Regions from separate parts of the Comamonas sp. JNW genome, predicted to be linked through region 2. Evidence: predicted binding sites of a transcription regulator. Region 2 holds the regulator's gene; the other holds the start of a gene.
The links. The regulator FNR, encoded in region 2, switches genes on or off when oxygen is low (the NO sensors DNR and NnrR bind a similar motif). The targets are predictions, from matches to a motif close to TTGATNNNNATCAA.

Region 1: DCO45_RS06500 (OmpW family outer membrane protein) is a predicted target of FNR. The motif match lies at 1,820-1,833, and genes of this name have one in related genera.

What each region holds. Positions count from the first base shown of each region.
Region 1 is NZ_QETI01000003.1:182,617-185,823, forward strand. It holds gene mntP (manganese efflux pump MntP) at 1-262, shown strand, start outside; gene DCO45_RS06495 (DUF808 domain-containing protein) at 705-1,706, shown strand; gene DCO45_RS06500 (OmpW family outer membrane protein) at 1,942-2,553, shown strand; gene DCO45_RS06505 (aminotransferase class I/II-fold pyridoxal phosphate-dependent enzyme) at 2,652-3,207, opposite strand, start outside.
Region 2 is NZ_QETI01000006.1:75,458-78,664, forward strand. It holds gene DCO45_RS10665 (malonyl-CoA synthase) at 1-167, shown strand, start outside; gene DCO45_RS10670 (universal stress protein) at 279-722, opposite strand; gene fnr (fumarate/nitrate reduction transcriptional regulator Fnr) at 872-1,594, opposite strand; gene hemN (oxygen-independent coproporphyrinogen III oxidase) at 1,746-3,128, shown strand; gene DCO45_RS10685 (sulfite exporter TauE/SafE family protein) at 3,149-3,207, opposite strand, start outside.

The sequences.
Region 1 (3,207 bases), on a different contig from region 2:
TGGCTTCTGGCTGCTGGTCGCCACGGGCTTTGCCACCAGTATTGACGCGATGGCGGTAGGCGTGGGCCTGGCCTTTCTGGATGTGAACATCACCGTCGTTGCGCTCAGCATTGGTTTTGCCACCTTTGCGATGGTGACCCTGGGCGTGATGGTCGGCCGCATTCTGGGCAATATCACGGGCCGCTGGGCAGAAGCGGTGGGTGGTGTCGTGCTGATTGCCATTGGCTCGCTGATTCTGTACGAGCACATGGTGGCCGTATAAAATCAAAGCCCTCCGCTGGCGTGGCAGAGGGCTTGGCTGCGTTTTGCGCTGTAGGAGCGTTGCTACAGGCAAAACAAAGCCCCGCAGAGCAGGGCTTAAGTGAGAGAGATCAGTGGGCTTGCAATTGCTGCGGGTGCCGGGTTTTTAGTTCTGGCTCAACCGCTTGCAGGCTGCGCTGGTATCAGAAGCGGGCAGGAGCACGCTTACGGTCACGTTCGTCTTCAGGCCAAATAGCAAACACTTCAGTCATTTCAGTCCTTTCACCTTTCTGGTGTAGATGGGTGTACAACGGGCCGCGCGCTGAAGTTGTTGACAAGGCCTGCATAAAGTTTTGTGAACAAGCTCCAACAAAACGTAGAAATCACCGTTTTATAGGGTCTGACACAGCATTGCACCGCGAAATCGCTATGATTTGCCACCGAATTTGGATTGGGAGTGCGTAATGGCTGGTGCTGGTTTGTTGATGTTGCTCGATGATATTGCGACCTTGCTTGACGATGTGGCGCTGATGACCAAGACGGCTGCGGGCAAGAGCACGGCCATCCTGGACGATGTGGCCACGCAGACCAAGGTGGCGGTGCAGAAGACCGCGGGGGTGCTGGGCGACGACCTGGCGCTGAACGCCGAGCAGGTGACTGGGGTCAAGGCCAACCGGGAGTTGCCGGTGGTCTGGGCGGTGGCCAAGGGGTCGCTCAAAAACAAAGTCATCTTGGTGCCGGCAGCGCTTTTGATCAGTGCTTTTGCGCCTTGGTTGATCACGCCGCTGTTGATGCTTGGCGGCGCTTTTCTGTGTTTTGAAGGGGTGGAGAAGGTGCTGAGCCTGTTTCACAAGCCCGGCAAACAGGCGCCCCATGATGCCGTCAAGGAGTCCGAGCAGGCGGCGCAGATGGGCGTGGCGCCATCATCCGTGAAGGCTGCCAGCGAGAAAAACATGGACCCGGTGGCCTATGAAAGAGCCAAGGTGGCGGGTGCGGTGCGTACCGATTTCATTCTGTCTGCAGAAATCATCGCCATCGCGCTGGGCACCGTGGCCAGCAAGCCGCTGTGGGAGCAGTTTGCGGTGCTGGTGGCCGTGGCACTGGCGATCACCGTGTTTGTCTATGGCCTGGTGGCCGGTATTGTGCGCATGGACGATGTGGGCATGTGGCTGATGCGCAAGACCAGTGCCGCAGCCCAGGCCCTGGGCCGGGGCCTGATTGCGTTTACGCCCTGGCTGATGCGTGGCCTGTCGATTGTGGGAACGGCTGCGATGTTCATGGTGGGCGGCAGCTTGCTGGTGCATGGCATGGGCCCGATCGAGCATTGGTTGGAGAGCACCGTAGCCCCGATGGGCGGTGTGGTGGCCATGCTGGCCCCAACGCTGGTGCACGTGGCCGTCGGTGCGGTCATTGGTGGCCTGGTGGTGCTGGCGGTAGAGGCCTGGCACAAGATGCGCGGCCACTGATCGACAGCAACCACGGATGGCTGCTGGCCGCGTCCCTCGGGCGCGGCGCTGCAAGAAGCAGAAGGCGGCATCGCAACAGCGGGCCGCCTTTTTTCATCGCTTGTTTTGTCGGGTTGATCTGGGTCAGGGCAGCCTGGCCCGCATGAGCAGAAGATGCTGAACATGGACGGCAGACAAGGGCCGGTTCCGCAACTTTTCAATCCATGCGAGCAAGATCGCAGCGAGGGCAATGACGATGAAAAAAATGATGTTGGCAGCGGCAGCTGTATGTGCAATGGCGTCGGGCGCGGCGATGGCGCAAGAGGCGCAAAGCCCCTGGCAAGTGCGTGTGCGCGCCGTGCATCTGGACAGCGCCAACAAGGACTCCACCGGCCTGGGCCTGTCGATCAATGACAAGACGATTCCCGAAGTGGATGTGAGCTACTTCTTCACGCCCAATATCGCGGCAGAGCTGGTGCTGACCTACCCGCAAAAGCATGACCTGCGCTCGGACGGCGCCAAGATCGGCACGCTCAAGCACCTGCCGCCCAGCCTGCTCGCGCAGTACCACTTCACCAATATGGGCGCCTTCAAGCCCTACCTGGGCGCTGGTGTGAACTACACGCGCTTCTCGAACGTGAACTTTGCACCGGCTGTTGAGGCCGCGCTCGATCCATCGATCAAGAAGAACAGCTTTGGCCCGGCGCTGCAGATCGGCTTTGACTACATGCTGGACAAGCACTGGTCGATCAACGTCGACGTGAAGAAGGTCTACATCAAGACCGATGTGCGCTCGGCCGGCACCAAGGTGGGCACTTTTAAGGTGGATCCTTGGTTGCTGGGTGTGGGTGTGGGCTACCGCTTCTAAACAGGTCCTCATGCCCGCTCCTGGTGATCCAGGAGCCACAGAGCACTGTGTTTGAGCCGCTTGTTGAAAGCGGCTCTTTTTTTGCGTGCGACGGCCCCTCAGACCTTGGCCAGCGCCTGCTCCAGATCGGCCAGCAGGTCATCGACATGCTCGATGCCGACCGACAGGCGCACCATGCCTTCGCTCACGCCGGCTTTCTCCAGCTCTGCGCTGTCCAACTGGCGGTGCGTGGTCGAAGCCGGGTGCGTCGCCAGCGATTTGGCATCGCCAATATTGACCAGGCGGGTGAACAGCTGCAGCGCATCCAGAAAGCGGGCACCGGCGGCGCGCCCTTCGCCGTCTGCGGCGTTGAGGCTGAAGGACAGAATGCCCGAGGCGCGGCCGCCCGACTGCTTTTGCAAGGTGGCATGGTCCGGGTGGTCCGGCAGGCCCGCATAGCGCACCCAGGCCACCTTGGGGTGCTTTTGCAGCGTCTCGGCAATCTTTTGCGTGTTCTCGCAGATGCGGTCCATGCGCAGCGCCAGGGTCTCGATGCCTTGCAGGATCTGGAAGGCGTTCTGCGGCGAAATGGCTGCGCCCATATTGCGCAGCGGCACGACGCGCGCGCGGCCGATGTAGGCCGCAGGGCCCAGCGCTTCGGTGTAGACCACGCCG
Region 2 (3,207 bases):
GCCAACCGCTCGATGCCGACGGCATCATTGCGACCTTGAAAAAGCAGCTGGCCAATTTCAAGATTCCCAAGCGCTGCTTTGTCGTGGGCGAGCTGCCACGCAACACCATGGGCAAGGTGCAAAAGAACCTGCTGCGCGACCAGTACCAGGACCTGTTCAAGGGCTGATGCGCCTATGGAGGCGGCATGCGCCGCCATGACAAAACCCTCGCGCTGTGGCCGCTCAGAAGCTGCCGCAGGCGAGGGTTTTGCTATGGGGATGATGCGGTTATACGGCGATCAGCGCAGTACCAGCACCGGTATCGTGGCATGGGTCAGTACATGCTGTGTTTCGCTGCCCAGCAGCAGGCGCTTCAAGCCCCGGTAGCCGTGCGATGCCATGACGATCAGGTCGCAGTTTTCCTTCTTCGCCGTCTCCAGCAGCGCCTCGGCAATCATGTCGGACTTGATCACCAGGGTCTTGATGGGCACGCCGGTCGCGGCGCCTTCGGCCACCACCTTATCGACAATGCCTTGCGCTGCGCGTTCCCAGCCATCCTCGATGCGCGCAATGTCATCGGGGTTTTGCATGGTGCTGCCTTCGAAGTAGCTGCGCGGGTAGTTGGGCGAGATGTTGACGGCAGTCACCGTGGCATGGCTCAGCTTGGCCAGCGCCAGTGCGTGGCGCACGGCCTTCTCGGACAGCTCAGAGCCATCGGTGGCAAGCAGGATATGTTGGTACATGGCAGGCTCCTTTCAGGTCAGACATGGGGCAGGGCTGTGGGTGGCAGCCTTGCCGTGGATGCAACTCAGAGCATCGCCGCTTGCGGCTTGAGCGGATGTCGGATCAGACCGCGTTTGTATCCGCTGGCGGAGCGACTTGGAACAGGGTCTTAAGCCGAGCAGGCCTGGGTGTTGATCAGGCCCTGGAGCTTGTCGGTGTCCAGAATGCGCACATGGCGCTGCTTGACCTCGATGATGTTCTCCTCGGCAAACTTGGAGAAGGTGCGGCTGACGGTCTCGAGCTTGAGGCCCAGGTAGCTGCCGATTTCCTCGCGCGTCATGCGCAGGATCAGCTCATGCTGCGAAAAGCCCCGGGCATGCAAGCGCTGCACCAGGTTCAGCAAGAAGGCGGCCAGGCGCTCTTCGGCGCGCATGCTGCCCAGCAGCAGCATGACGCCATGCTCGCGCACGATCTCTCGGCTCATGACCTTGTGCACATGGTGCTGCAAGGCGGTCACCTCGCGCGACAGGTCTTCGAGCGAGGAGTAGGGCATCACGCAGACCTCGGCATCTTCGAGCGCAATCGCGTCGCAGGAATGGCGGTCGTTGACGATGCCGTCCAGGCCGATGATCTCACCCGCCATCTGGAAGCCGGTGACCTGGTCGCGCCCGTCTTCGGTGGCGATGCTGGTCTTGAAGAAACCGGTGCGTATCGCATACAAGGAGGTGAAGGTCTCACCGTTGCGGAACAGCGCGCTGCCGCGCTTGATCTTGCGCCGGGTGGCGACGATCTCGTCGATGCGCTCCATCTGTTCGGCCGACAGTCCCACGGGCATGCACAGCTCGCGCAAATTGCAGCTGGAGCACGCTACTTTGATGGAGTTGGATGTCATGTATCAATACCCGTGAACAACTATTCAGATAGGAACGACGTTCCTTGGATGGGCCTATTGTGCGTGCTGGCGCCCAGAGGCTTCTTGATGTACATCAAGGACGCGTGGCAGGCCTTGGGGCACATTGGGGCGTCCGCTAGGAAGAAGAACCATGATTTCCCTGACCCCTGAACTGCTGTGCCGTTTTGATGTTCCCGGCCCCCGTTACACCTCGTATCCTACCGCAGACCGATTTGTTGAAGCCTTTGCTGCGAATGAGTACAAGCTGGCGCTGGCGCAACGCGGCACCGGTCTGGCGGGCCGGCTGTCGCCGCTGTCCTTGTATGTGCATGTGCCGTTCTGCGCCTCGCTGTGCTACTACTGCGCCTGCAACAAGATCATCACCAAGCACGCCGAGCGGGCCGACGAATACCTGGATTACCTCGAGCGCGAGCTGGACCTGCAACTGGCCCATGTCAGCGCCCGCCCGACCATCAGCCAACTGCACCTGGGTGGGGGCTCGCCCACCTTCCTGACCGATGCCGGCCTCAGCCGCCTGATGGATATGGTCAAAGAGCGTTTTCATCTGCAGCCCGGTGGCGAGTACGCGATCGAGATCGACCCGCGCACTGTGAGCGGCGAGCGCCTGCAGCACCTGTACCGGCTCGGCTTCAACCGGCTGAGCTTTGGCGTGCAGGACTTTGACCCGCTGGTGCAAAAGGCGGTGCACCGCGAGCAGCCCGCTGACCAGGTGTTTGCCTTGGTCGAGCAGGCGCGCGCTATCGGCTTTGAATCCATCAATATCGATTTGATCTATGGTCTGCCCCAACAAAGCCCGGCCAGCTTTGTGCGCACCATGGAGCAGGTCAACGCGCTGCGGCCCGACCGCATTGCGCTGTATGCCTATGCGCACCTGCCCGAGCGCTTCAAGCCCCAGCGCCGCATCCAGGCCCAGGACCTGCCCAGCCCCGCCGACAAGCTGGCGATGCTGGCCCAGGCCCTGGCGGCGCTGGAAGCCGCCGGTTATGTGTATGTGGGCATGGACCATTTCGCCTTGCCCGACGATGCCTTGGCGGTGGCCAAGCGCCAGGGCCGCCTGCACCGCAACTTTCAGGGCTACAGCACCCAGCCCGATTGCGATCTTATGGCGCTGGGCGTGTCAGCCATCGGACGCATTGGCGCCACCTACAGCCAAAATGCCAAGACCCTGGAGGAGTACTACGACCTGATCGACCAGGGCCAGATTCCCGTGGTGCGTGGGCTGGCACTGACGCGCGACGACCTGCTGCGCCGCACGGTGATCATGGGCCTGATGTGCCAGGGGTGCCTGGCGATTGAATCGCTGGAGCAGGCCTGGCTGATTGATTTTGCGCAGTACTTTGCCGCCGAGCTGGCCCAGCTGCGTGAGCTGCAGGAGCAGGGCCTGGTGCAGCTGAGCGACGAATCGATCAATGTGACCGAGCTGGGCTGGTACTTTGTGCGTGGCGTCGCCATGGTGTTTGACAAGAACCTGCAGGCCGACCGCAACCGGGCGCGCTTCTCGCGGATTATCTGAGGGCAGGGCGTGGGCGGGCCTCAGCCCTGCCAGGCCGCCAAGCTCTTGTAGAGCATGTAGAGCGCCAGGCACAGCAAGA